Regions from separate parts of the Bariatricus sp. HCP28S3_D3 genome, predicted to be linked through region 2. Evidence: predicted binding sites of a transcription regulator. Region 2 holds the regulator's gene; each other region holds the start of a gene.
What was found. The regulator Rex, encoded in region 2, represses fermentation and respiration genes when NADH is low (regulators of the CRP and FNR family bind a similar motif). The targets are predictions, from matches to a motif close to ATTGTTAANTANTTAACAAT.
Positions count from the first base shown of each region.

Region 1 (3,217 bases), on a different contig from region 2:
CCTTCAATCAGCGGAATCGGTTCTACGCTGATCCGGACATGTCTTTCGTCCTGACAAAGAATTTCCATCTGTTTCTTCGTTACCGGTGTCGCGCTTCCTGCGGCAATCAGTACTGTCTTGCCTGCTTCATCTGCCTCCGGCGGAATATTGGCTTCTTCCATGCCAATCAGGCTTCTGTGATATGCCAGTTTGGAAGTAAACGGCCCCGGATCCACGCTCACAACATCCCAGCAAAGAGAAATGCATGCCTGAGCAATATTCTCAACATCTTCCAGTGTGATTGCGTCTACTACGATTACTTCACATCCATTTTCGCGTTCTGCTTTTAACGCTTCTTTGATTGCTTCGTCACCTGCAAGTACTTTATCCAATGTGACAAGTCCGACCTTACGTCTTGTCTGACCGCCAAGCAGTCTTGGTATGTAATTTTCTTTTACCGGTGTACGCACATCCTGTGCTACCGGAGTATTGATGAGCGCTACTCCGTCAATTACGGAATAACCGCCTACCAGGATTCGTCTTGATTGTGGCATAGCCGGCACAACGATTGCAACGGTATCCTGATCCAGCTGATCCAGCATTGCATCAATTTCAACTCCGATTCCACCGCGGCATGTTGTGTCAATACGCTTCTGGAAATATTTCACGCCCATGCTTTTCAGAGCGATCGTTGCTTCTTTTACTTTGTCATATGCCTCATTCGCCGGAAGTGGCCGACTGTTGCTGCTGATAATAATTGCGTCCAGCTCATCAACGCCTTCCGCTTTTGTGGCAGCTTCTACATTGAAAAATACTGCCGTTCTTGCTTTACTTCTTGCCAGCAATACCCCTGTTGTGGTTGCGCCGGTAAGGTCATCTGCTACTGAACCAATAATTGGCATGGCTGAAATCCTCCCTTTTCGTTCTATTTATGCTTCCTTCTCATGCTGCTTTGCCGCATACTCAGCAACAACTTTGGTTGACTCGATCAGGCTGATGCTGTTGGCAATTCCTTTTCCTGCGATGTCAAATGCTGTTCCGTGGTCTACAGAGCTTCTGATAAACGGAAGTCCGAATGTTAAGGTAACTGATTTTTCGAAATCAAGTGTCTTACATGCAATGTGTCCCTGATCATGATAGAGTGAAAGGATCGCATCATATTTTCCAGATTTGCCGATGTGGAAAACAGAGTCCGCCGGGCATGGACCTACTGCATTGATTCCCATCTCCTGAGCTGCTTTTACGGCCGGTCCGAGATCTGTGATTTCTTCCGTTCCGAAAAGTCCGTTATCACCATTGTGCGGATTCAGTCCTGCAACTGCGATCAGCGGATTCTCAATTCCTACTTTACGGAGCTCTTTATCAATATTGATAACATTCTCGAGAACCACTTCTTTTGTTGCATAGTGACATGCATCTACAAGTGACATATGACGGCTTACAAAGAATACTCTCAGTTTATGGCACGAGAACATGGTAAGTGCATATGGAGAATTTGTCTGATGCTGATAAATCTCTGTGTGTCCCGGTTCTTTAATGCCAACAAGTTTGATTGCTCCCTTATGAATCGGAGATGTAGAAACAGCATCTACTTTCTTTGCCATACCGAGTTCGATTGACTTCATAATCCAGTCGATTGCCATCTGTCCTGCCAGAGCCTGAACCTCGCCCCATTTGATGGAATCTGTATCATAATCTCCGGTCTCGAGTACGTCTACCGTTCCGTACTCGTATTTTGCTTCAGACGGATCTTCGATCTTGTTGTACTTTAATTCCTTTCCAAGTACTTTTGCCGCGCGATCCAGAATGGCAATGCTTCCGATTACGAATGGCTTGCAGCATTCATGAATTCCTTCGTCAAGCATAGTTCCTACTACAATTTCCGGTCCGATTCCTGCCGGATCTCCCATGGTAATAGCTGTTACTGGTTTGAATTTCGCTTCGCTCATTTTTCGTTCTCCTTTTCGTTTATTTTCGTTTAAACTTCCGTTTGCCTTTCGTTTGTAATTTCATTTTATATTATTATTTTTATTTACGCAAGTATTTTTTGTTATTTCGTTACGTTATCCATTTTTTCGCCCTTGGTTTTATGCATTATTCCCAAAAATTCACCCCTGTTTTTTCGTTTATTTTCGTTTTTTTGTTTTTTATTTGTCATTTGTTTTTTCTATTGTTTTTTCATCGCTTTCGTAGTATAATTTTCATGTCAGTATTGGATACAATCTTACAGATAAACACATCTATATTCAATTTAAAGGAGGATATCATGCAAAAGAAACTTTATTTTGGAAGCAACCTGAAAATGTATAAGAATATTCAGGACACTGTAGCATATTTACAGAGGCTGGTAGAAAACACAAAAGACATCAGCCGTGACGAGATTGAATTATTTATCATCCCGTCCTACACAACACTGGAAAGCGCAACCAGCAAAGTCGATCGTAAATATGTAAAACTCGGTGCACAGAATATGAGCTGGGAAGACCAGGGACAATTTACCGGTGAGATCTCTCCTCTTATGTTGAAAGAGCTTGGCCTGGATCTGGTAATGATTGGCCATTCTGAAAGACGCCATGTTTTCGGAGAAACAGACGTAGAAGAGAACAAAAAAGTAAAAGCCGCCCTGAATCATGGTTTCACCACACTGTTATGCATCGGTGAAACTGCAGAAGAAAAAAAATTCGGCATCAGCGCAGAAGTGCTCCGCACACAACTTAAAATCGGATTCCATGATGTTCCGGCCAAACAAGCAAATAATATTTGGGTTGCTTATGAACCAGTATGGTCCATCGGCGTAAACGGGACGCCGGCGAGCGCAGATTATGCGGAAGAAATGCACAAAGTCATCAAGAACTGTCTGCGGGAGATTTTCGGCGAAGCAGCTGATGAGATTCCGGTTCTTTACGGCGGGAGCGTAAATCCGGGAAATGCAAACGAACTGATTGTACAGCCTTCCATTGACGGACTTTTCACAGGACGTGCAGCCTGGGATGCTGATAAGTTCAACATGCTTATCCGGAATGCAAAGGCCACTTATGAGGCGCAATAAAGGAAAAAATATCGGGTGCAGCCCCAAAAGCTACACCCGTATATATTTTGCTTTATTCTTGATTGCGGCTACAATCATCGCAATATAATTATCGCCTTCAAGATGTCCATATTTATCATTCACATATTTCAGTCCATCAATATCGATATAGCACAACGTAAGCTGTTCCCTCTTCAAAAGAGCCCGCTC
Region 1 covers NZ_JBQHTK010000010.1:33,751-36,967, forward strand. Annotated here, with positions in the region: gene ACTNB3_RS08625 (four-carbon acid sugar kinase family protein) at 1-881, opposite strand, end outside; gene pdxA (4-hydroxythreonine-4-phosphate dehydrogenase PdxA) at 909-1,928, opposite strand; gene ACTNB3_RS08635 (triose-phosphate isomerase) at 2,246-3,028, shown strand; gene ACTNB3_RS08640 (diguanylate cyclase) at 3,059-3,217, opposite strand, start outside.
Region 1: a site for Rex is predicted at 2,119-2,138, ahead of pdxA (4-hydroxythreonine-4-phosphate dehydrogenase PdxA). Genes of this name have one in related genera too.

Region 2 (3,217 bases):
TCTGCCAAGCCCCCGGATGAGATCTTCAGCAAGCACACTGTAGGATCCACATTCTTCTCTTGCCGTATCTCCGGCAAGGCCGTGCAGATATACTCCCAACACAGCCGCGTCAAAAGTCGGGAGGTTCTGAGCCATCAGGCCGGCAATCGTTCCTGCCAGCACGTCACCGGAACCGGCCTTCGCCATTGCTGCATTTCCGGATGAATTCAGAAACGTCGGATGTCCGCAAGCTGCGACGAGTGTTCTGCTATCTTTCATGGCACAAACGACCTGCATTTTTTCAACAAACTCACGTAGAAGAGCGTTCCTATGATTCTTTAGTTCTGCAACAGGATATCCTGTCAATCTTGACATTTCTTTCATATGAGGTGTCAGCACATACTGTTCTTTCTGGCGCGCCCATTTTCTTCGCTCTTCTTCGGTAAATTCCGCAAGAAGATTGAGACCGTCCGCATCAATCACACACGGCTTCCGGTTCATTTCCAGCGTCATTTTAAAAAGTCTCCGCGAATACTCTGAAATTCCAAGTCCGCATCCGATGCAGACCATATCTGCCCATTGAAGCAGATCTGGAAGTTCCCGGAAACAATCTAAGGCCATCTCATCATAAGTCGTGATAATAGCTTCCGGCAGAAGCTGCTGAAGAATCTGTCTGTTGGATTCTTCCGTGTATATCCGTACAAGGCCTGCGCCTACCATGTACGCCGCATGGGCACTTAAGTACGCTGCCCCCGACATTCCCCTACTTCCGGCAATAAGAAGAACCCTTCCATAGCTTCCTTTATTGGAATCCGGCTTTCTCTCCGGCATCCTGGAAATCACATCCTGTTTTTCCAGCATAAAATAAAGATCGTCCCGGTTTTCAAAGCCCGGATCCGTAATGCCGATATCCTTTACCAGTACTTTCCCCGCATACTCGGAACCCGGAAAGAAAACCTGACCTGCCTTAGCGTATGCAAACGTGACTGTCAAATCAGCCCGGAACGCACATCCCAGTACTTCCCCGGTGTCAGCGGAAATTCCGGACGGAGTATCAATCGCAACTTTGTATCCCTGATACCGGTTCATTTGTTCAATCACATTCTGGTAATGTCCTTCGATATTTCGGCAAAGCCCGATTCCAAATACGGCATCTATAATAACACTATATTCCTTCTCCGGTAAAGTGTTTCCTACAGACACGCCCAGATTTTCCAGAATATGCATCTGCTGCTTCGTTTCTTCACTCCTGGATTCCAATTTTCCGGCAAAACACACATCGACCCTTTTTCCTTCTTCGGCAAGCAGTCTTGCCACCGCGAATCCGTCTCCACCGTTGTTGCCGGAGCCGCATACCACCAGTGCATAGGACAGATCAATCTGCTCTTCTTTCATTGCAGCCATACACTGAAGCGCCGCACGTTCCATCAATACCAGCGAAGGAATCCCGATCTCATGGATCATTCTTCCGTCCGCCGCTTTCATCTGTTCAGCCGTCAATATATATTTCATATTCTCACCTTCCAATACGCAATAAAGAGCCCCGCAGCCGGAACTCTTCTCTCATTACGCCGATTCAGGCAAAATGTGTGTAACACATTCTGTCGAATTATGAATTATCTGTATGTTCCATATTATAACGTGTTATATTGTATGAAAGTCTCATCAGACTCTCCGATAAATGCACGTTCTCAACAATAATATTATCCGGAAGATTCAAATCTGTATGTGCAAAATTCCAGATCGCCCGCACACCATTATCAACCAGAACATTCGCAACATCTATGGCTCTTGTCTTCGGAATCGCAAGTACTCCGATTTCAATATCATTCTTCTGAATAAAATCACTCAGTTCATCCATCATCCGGATCTCCACACCGCGGATCGTAATTCCCACAAGTCGTGGATTCACGTCAAATAATCCTTTTAATACAAAACCTCTTTTTTCAAATGCTGCATAATTAGCCAGTGCCTGTCCAAGATTACCGGCACCGATAATGACCATGTTATGTTGGTTGTCCAGTCCCAGAATTTTCCCTATTTCCGTATATAAGTATTTTACATTATACCCGTATCCCTGTTGTCCAAATCCACCAAAATTATTAAGGTCCTGACGAATCTGGGATGCAGTTACTTTCATTCTCTTGCTCAAATCGTTGGAGGATATTCGTTCCACACCGTGTTCCAGCAATTCGCCAAGATAACGATAGTATCTCGGAAGTCTTCTGATTACTGCCTGAGATATTTCTCTTTCTTCCACCTGACATCCACCTTCCATTCTTATTCTAAATTTCATTATATAAAAATGACATAAAAAAGTCAAACTTAATAGTTGTTTTTTATTGTATTTCCGATATAATGAGGTAGACAGTACCTATTTCTACAGTATAAGGAGGTTTGAAAATGATACTGGCATGCCACAATTTAACGAAATCCTTTGGGGAGCAGGTTATTGTGAATAAAGGCTCCTTTCATATAGAAGACCGTGAGAAAGCGGCGCTGGTCGGTCTGAACGGCGCCGGGAAATCCACAATTTTGAAAATGATCGTCGGTGAATTGAATAGTGATGACGGTGATGTAATTCTTACCAAAGGAAAAACAATGGGCTATCTTGCCCAGCACCAGGACCTGATGAGCGGGAATACCATTTACGAAGAAGTCCGCACCGCCAAATCTGAGATTATCGAAATGGAACGTCAGATTCGTGCACTGGAACTGGAAATCAGTACGCTGACCGGTGACGCACTTCAGATGAAACTTGACACTTATCATAGACTTACCGCTGCATTTGAACGTGCTGACGGCTATTCTTATAAAAGCGAACTGGTCGGTGTTCTTAAAGGCCTTGGGTTTACTGAGGATGAATTTCAGAAACCGGTGGACGCCCTTTCCGGCGGCCAGAAGACACGTGTTTCCCTCGGCAAACTTCTGCTGACGAAACCGGATATTTTACTGCTGGATGAGCCTACCAATCACTTGGATATGAATTCAATCGCATGGCTTGAGAACTACCTGCTGAATTACTCCGGTGCAGTGCTCATCGTCTCCCACGACCGTTATTTTTTGAATCGTGTCGTAACGAAAGTGCTGGAGATTGAAAACGGTACACTGATGACATATATGGGAAATTATTCAGATTATGCCCAGAAGAAACAGCAGCTCAGAGACGCAAGGCTGAAAGAATATCTGAATCAGCAACGGGAAATCAAGCATCAGGAGGCAGTCATCGAAAAGCTTC
Region 2 covers NZ_JBQHTK010000006.1:94,082-97,298, reverse strand. Annotated here, with positions in the region: gene ACTNB3_RS06850 (NAD(P)H-hydrate dehydratase) at 1-1,491, opposite strand, end outside; gene ACTNB3_RS06845 (redox-sensing transcriptional repressor Rex) at 1,589-2,239, opposite strand; gene ACTNB3_RS06840 (ABC-F family ATP-binding cassette domain-containing protein) at 2,383-3,217, shown strand, end outside.

Region 3 (3,217 bases), on a different contig from region 2:
GATATAAGTTCCCGGAATACGAAGATCGATAATTCCCATAAGAATCAGAATAATCGCGCCAATCATAATTGCGATCACAGAAGTCTCACCGATCATTCCTCCGATCTTTCCAAGGAGCATATCCATGCTGTTCACTCCTGCCAGTGCACTGTTGCCTGCTTCCACATTTGCGCGGATAGCCGCAAGCGGTGTGGCACCTGAAATCCCGTCATATGTAAAGGATGTCATTCTGCCGGTAAAAGAAATCAGCAGGAAACATCTTGCAGCAAGTGCCGGGTTCATAAAGTTCTGTCCCAGTCCTCCAAACAGCTGCTTTACGACCAGGATTGCAAATACGCTTCCGAGAACTCCCATCCAAAGTGGTGCTGTCGGCGGAAGGTTCAGTGCAAGCAGAAGTCCTGTGACAACTGCACTGAAATCTTTGATCGTGATCGGTTTGTGCATCAGTTTCTCATAAATATATTCCGTAAGTACTGCTGCTGCTGTCGTCACGATCACAACAAGCCATGCATGTGTGTCACGGAAATTATAGATTCCAAAGGCGGTCGCCGGCAGAAGTGCGATTGCAACCCACATCATAATATTACTGGTCGTCGCTTTGGAACGAATATGTGGTGAAGATGAAATTTTCAATTGTTCACTCACTTTTGTTCACCTCTTCCTCTCTGTACTGTTCTATTTTTTCTTTTTATTTGCAAGTGCAGTCTTTCTCATGGAGCCGATTGCCTGCTTCAGATGGCGCTTTGCCGGACAGACATAACTGCATGAACCACATTCCACACATTCCAGTCCGTTCATCTTGACAAATCCTGCTTCATCATGACGTTCTGCAAGATCCGCAAGTCTGGACGGTATGATTCGGCTTGGGCAGGCCTCCACACATCTTCCGCAGTTGATACATGCGGTCGCCGTACTTGCAGATACTTCGTCTTTGGAAAGACAGAGAATAGAAGACGATGTTTTCGTAATCGGTGTGTCAAGCGTATACATGGCAAATCCCATCATCGGTCCGCCGGAAATCACCTTTTCGCATCCTTCCTTCAATCCGCCTGCTGCTTCTACCAATTCTCTCTGATTGGTACCAAAAAGGACTTTATAATTTCCCGGATTTGCAACGCCGTCACCACTCACGGTCACAACACGCTCCATAGACGGGATTCCCTTCACAACCGCGTTGTAAATACTGATGACAGTTTCTACATTGTCCACCACACATCCTGCGTCGGCCGGGAGCATCGTAGAGTTGATGGCGCGTCCAGTGGTTGCATAGATCAGCTGACGTTCTGCACCCTGCGGATATTTTGTCATCAATGTCTTTACTTCCATACGCGGTTCGTCTTTAACCAGTTCTTTGAGTTTTGCGATACAATCCGGTTTGTTATCTTCCACACCAAAAATACCTTTTGCATTGTCAAACAACTTGAGAATAACTTTCATGCCTTCTACCAGAAGTTCCGGAGTCTCCATCATCCTTCTGTAGTCTGCCGTGATATACGGTTCACATTCTGCACAGTTCGCTATGATGTAATCGATCTTCTCCGGTTCTTTCGGTGAGAGCTTCACACGGGTCGGGAATCCGGCCCCACCCATACCTACAATACCGGCATTCGCGATCATATTCAGAATCTCTTCTTTTGTCAGTTCTGAAAGTGGTTTTACCGGAGGATATTCCACCTCTTCATACTGACCATCATTTTCAATTACAATGCAATTCACTTTTGCACCGGTCGGGTTCACATGCGGCTCAATTGCTTTTACAGTTCCCGACACGGACGCATAAATCGGCGCAGATACAAATCCACCCGCTTCGGCAATCATCTGCCCTTTCAGGACATGATCGCCTTTTTTGACAACCGGGCTTGCCGGCGCCCCGATGTGTTGGGAAAGCGGATACACAAGATCGCCTTTCGGCAACAGTTCTACAATTTCCTTGTCCTTTGCAAAGCTTTTGCCGTCATTCGGATGAACTCCGCCTTTAAATGTCAAAAGTCCCATAATCAATTTCCTTCCTTCCTTATTTCTCCTTGTTGACTTGCTCTAACTATACCGAAAACTCAAGAACAATTCCAGTAAAATGCACAAATTTATTGTACATTTTGAGAAACATCTTGATGTTTTTTTAACATTTTATAGACGCAAAAAGAGACTGTTTCCAGTCTCTTTTTGTATAAAAATCCCATCATATTCACTTGAATTTTCTAAAATTCTATTCTTCAACCGGTGCTTCCGCTGCCTGCACTTCTGCATTCTCCAGTGCTTTCATGCTAAGGCTGATCTTCTTCTCAGCTTCATTCAAATCTACAACCTTAGCTGTAATCTCCTGACCAACAGAAAGAACATCAGACGGCTTCTCAACATGTGCTCTGGAAATCTGAGATACATGAAGTAATGCGTCAACACCAGGTGCCAGCTCAACAAATGCGCCAAAATCAGTCATTCTTGCCACTTTTCCGGTTACTTCTTTACCTACAGCGTAATCTTCTGCTGCATTTGCCCACGGATTTGTCTCCGGGAATTTCAAGCTGAGCGCAATCTTTGTATCGCGGATATCTTTCACAAGTACTTTCAGAGTCTCACCTACTGTAAATACTTTCTTCGGATTTTCTACTCTTCCCCAAGACATCTCAGAAATATGAAGCAATCCGTCCACTCCGCCGAGATCGATAAATGCACCGAAGTCTGTCACGTTTTTAACAGTACCCTCAACCGTATCGCCAACTTTCAGCTTTGCAAAGAGCTCTTTCTGCTTCTCAGCCTTCTCTGCTACGAGCAATTGTCTTCTATCACCGATGATACGATTTCTTCTCGGATTGAACTCGCTGATCACAAACTCAATCTCCTGATCCTGATACTTTGATAAATCTTTCTCATAAGTATCTGACACAAGACTTGCAGGAATAAATACTCTTGCTTCATCTACAACAACACTTAATCCGCCGCCAAGGATCTGTGTAACGGTTGCTTTCAGAACTTCTTTGTTCTCGAATGCTTCTTTTAATCTTTCATTGCCCTTCTCAGCTGCAAGTCTCTTGTATGTAAGAAGAACCTGTCCTTCTCCATCATTTACTTTCAGCACTTTTACAGTCATTGTGTCTCCAACAGATACAACTGTTGTAAGGTCTAATCCTGACTCATTCGTGTATTCACTTCTGGTGATGATACCGTCGGCCTTGTATCCGATATTCAGAATAATCTCGTCCGGTTTCACATCGATTAC
Region 3 covers NZ_JBQHTK010000002.1:218,943-222,159, reverse strand. Annotated here, with positions in the region: gene ACTNB3_RS03355 (RnfABCDGE type electron transport complex subunit D) at 1-645, opposite strand, end outside; gene rsxC (electron transport complex subunit RsxC) at 676-1,995, opposite strand; gene rpsA (30S ribosomal protein S1) at 2,207-3,217, opposite strand, start outside.
Region 3: a site for Rex is predicted at 2,108-2,127, ahead of rsxC (electron transport complex subunit RsxC). Genes of this name have one in related genera too.

Region 4 (3,217 bases), on a different contig from region 2:
GTGAACATATCATCAAGAAAACATTTGAAGCAGTAAAGGGAGCGCCCCATGCGGTTGTACACCTTTACAATTCGACATCCGTTGCTCAGCGTGAGCAGGTGTTCCGCAAGAGTAAAGAGGAGATCAAGAAGATCGCGATCGACGGAGCGAAACTTTTGAAGACACTGGCGGATGAGACAGAAGGAAATTTCACCTTCCAGTACAGTCCGGAAAGCTTCCCGGGAACCGAAGTGGATTACGCAGTGGAAGTGTGCAACGCCGTTCTGGATGTATGGCAGCCGACCCCGGATAAGAAAGCAATCATCAACATTCCGACAACCGTAGAGAACGCAATGCCACATGTATTTGCAAGCCAGGTAGAATATGTAGACAAACACCTCAGCCATCGCGATGGCGTGATCCTCTGCCTGCATCCACACAATGACAGAGGATGTGGTGTGGCAACCGCAGAGCTTGGTGTACTTGCCGGAGCAGAGCGTATCGAGGGAACGCTGTTTGGAAATGGAGAACGTACCGGTAACGTGGACATTATCACACTGGCTATGAACATGTTCTCACACGGTGTTGATCCGGGACTGGATTTCTCCAACATGATGGAAATCCGTGAGACCTATGAGCGTCTTACCAGAATGCATGTTTACGAACGTCAGCCGTATGCAGGAGATCTGGTATTTACCGCATTTTCCGGATCCCATCAGGATGCGATCGCGAAAGGTATGGCCTTCAGGGAAGAGAAAGAATGCGATAAATGGACGGTTCCGTATCTGCCGATCGATCCGAAAGATGTGGGACGTACCTATGACAAGGATGTTATCCGTATCAACAGCCAGTCCGGTAAGGGCGGCGTCAACTACATATTAAAGCAGAACTTCGGTATCAATCTGCCGAAGGAGATGAAGGAAGAAGTGGGATATCTCGTAAAAGATGTATCCGACAAGGCTCACAAAGAGCTGACTCCGGAATGGGTTTACCATATTTTCGAGGACAATTATGTCAATTACAAAGGTGTCTTTACGATTGATGAGTGTCATTTCAAACAGGAAGACGGAATCCTTGCGACAGCAACCATTTCGCATGCGAACAGCAAACGGATCGTGACAGCATCCGGTAATGGACGTCTCGATGCGGTAAGCAATGCGATCAAGCAGTATTTCAACATCAGCTACGAGCTGTCCTTCTATGAAGAACATTCTCTGACAAAGGGATCTTCTTCCAAGGCATGTGCATATGTCGGTATTATCTGCAACGGACATACATACTGGGGAGTCGGCATTGATGCAGACATTATCCACGCATCCATCGATGCACTGGCAGTTGCGGTTAATAAAATTGAAGAGATCAAAACAGCAGATGAGTGTAAGGACGAACGTATGCTTGAGATCATGAATTATATTCAGGCAAACTATCTGGATGTTTCTCTGGATGACCTCTCTGAGAAATTCTTCCTTTCCAAGCCGTACCTGTCCAAATACATCAAAGAAAAATCAGGTATGACGTTCGGGGACATCGTAAAGAAAGTCCGTATGAAAAAAGCCAGAGCCATGCTTAAGAGCAGCAGTATGACCGTGGAAAATATCGCGCTTTCTGTTGGATATCAGAACGTGGAGCATTTTAACCGGCTGTTCAAAAAAGCGTATAATATGACACCGGTACAGTTCCGGAATCAGAAATAGGTGACAAGGGGGCGAGTGACTAGGGGTGACGGGTGACCGGTGACCCTAGTCACTCGTCCCCTTGTCGCCTTTGGTCTTTTTTTAATACAATGTGAAATTATTAACGAGTTATTCGCGAAAAATGTTGCAGTTTCCAGAAAATACAAGTATAATAAACTCGGCAGAAAATTTGGTTTATATTATAATTATAAAATGGAGGGCTAGATTTATGAGTAACACAACAACATCAAATCCGGCAGGCATGAGAATTGCTGCATTGCTTGATTCGGGAAGTTTTGTTGAAATCGGCGGAGCAGTAACAGCAAGATCGACAGATTTCAACATGCAGGAGAAAGAGACTCCGGCAGATGGTGTCATTACCGGTTATGGAGTCATTGACGGTAATCTTGTCTATGTGTACAGCCAGGACGCGACTGTTTTAAAGGGCGCGATTGGTGAGATGCATGCAAGAAAGATCGCACATATCTATGACATGGCAATGAAGATGGGTGCACCGGTCATTGGACTTATTGATTGTGCAGGTATGCGTCTTCAGGAAGCAACAGACGCACTGAATGCATTTGGAAGTCTCTACTACAAACAGGCAATGGCTTCTGGCGTTATTCCACAGATTACTGCTATTTTCGGAAATTGCGGCGGTGGACTCGCAACAGCTGCAGCACTGACTGATTTCACATTTATGGAGACAAAGGGCAGATTATTTGTGAACTCTCCGAATGCAATCGTCGGAAATGAAATTAAGAAATGTGACACATCCTGCGCTAAGTTCCAGAGCGAGGAATCCGGAATGGTGGATGCAGTCGGAACAGAAGAAGAGATCCTGGAAAATATCCGTGAACTCGTATGTATGCTTCCGGCAAATAATGAGGATAACGATTCTTATGATGAATGTACCGATGATCTGAACCGGATCTGTGAAGATATTGAAAATGCAGCCGAGGACCCATCCATTGTTCTGTCAATGCTTTCAGATAGCGGCGTTTTCTTCGAAACAAAGAAAGAATACGCAAAAGATATGGTGACCGGTTTTATCCGTCTTAACGGAATGACCGTAGGAGCAGTGGCAAACCGCTCAAAAGTATTTGATGAAGAAGGAAAGGCAGCAGAAGAATTCAACGGTTCTCTTTCAGCAAGAGGATGCAAGAAAGCAGCCGGATTTGTGAAATTCTGTGATGCATTTGGAATTCCGGTCCTGACACTTACCAATGTAACAGGATTCAAGGCAACTGTATGTTCGGAGAAGAATCTTGCGAAAGCAATGGCATCACTTACCTATGCATTCGCCGATGCAACCGTACCGAAAGTTACTGTTGTAACCGGAAAAGCATACGGAAGCGCATATGTGACCATGAACAGCAAATCCATCGGAGCAGACATGGTTTATGCATGGCCGAACGCTGAGATCGGTATGATGGAAGCTGATATGGCAGCAAAGATCATGTACGCAGATGCAGATGCCGATACATTAAAAGAAAAAGCAGCAGCGTATAAAGAGCTTCAGTCAAGTCCGCTTTCCGCTGCAAGAAGAGGCTATGTAGATACGA
Region 4 covers NZ_JBQHTK010000014.1:59,098-62,314, forward strand. Annotated here, with positions in the region: gene ACTNB3_RS10235 (2-isopropylmalate synthase) at 1-1,673, shown strand, start outside; gene ACTNB3_RS10240 (acyl-CoA carboxylase subunit beta) at 1,882-3,217, shown strand, end outside.
Region 4: a site for Rex is predicted at 1,762-1,781, ahead of ACTNB3_RS10240 (acyl-CoA carboxylase subunit beta). Genes of this name have one in related genera too.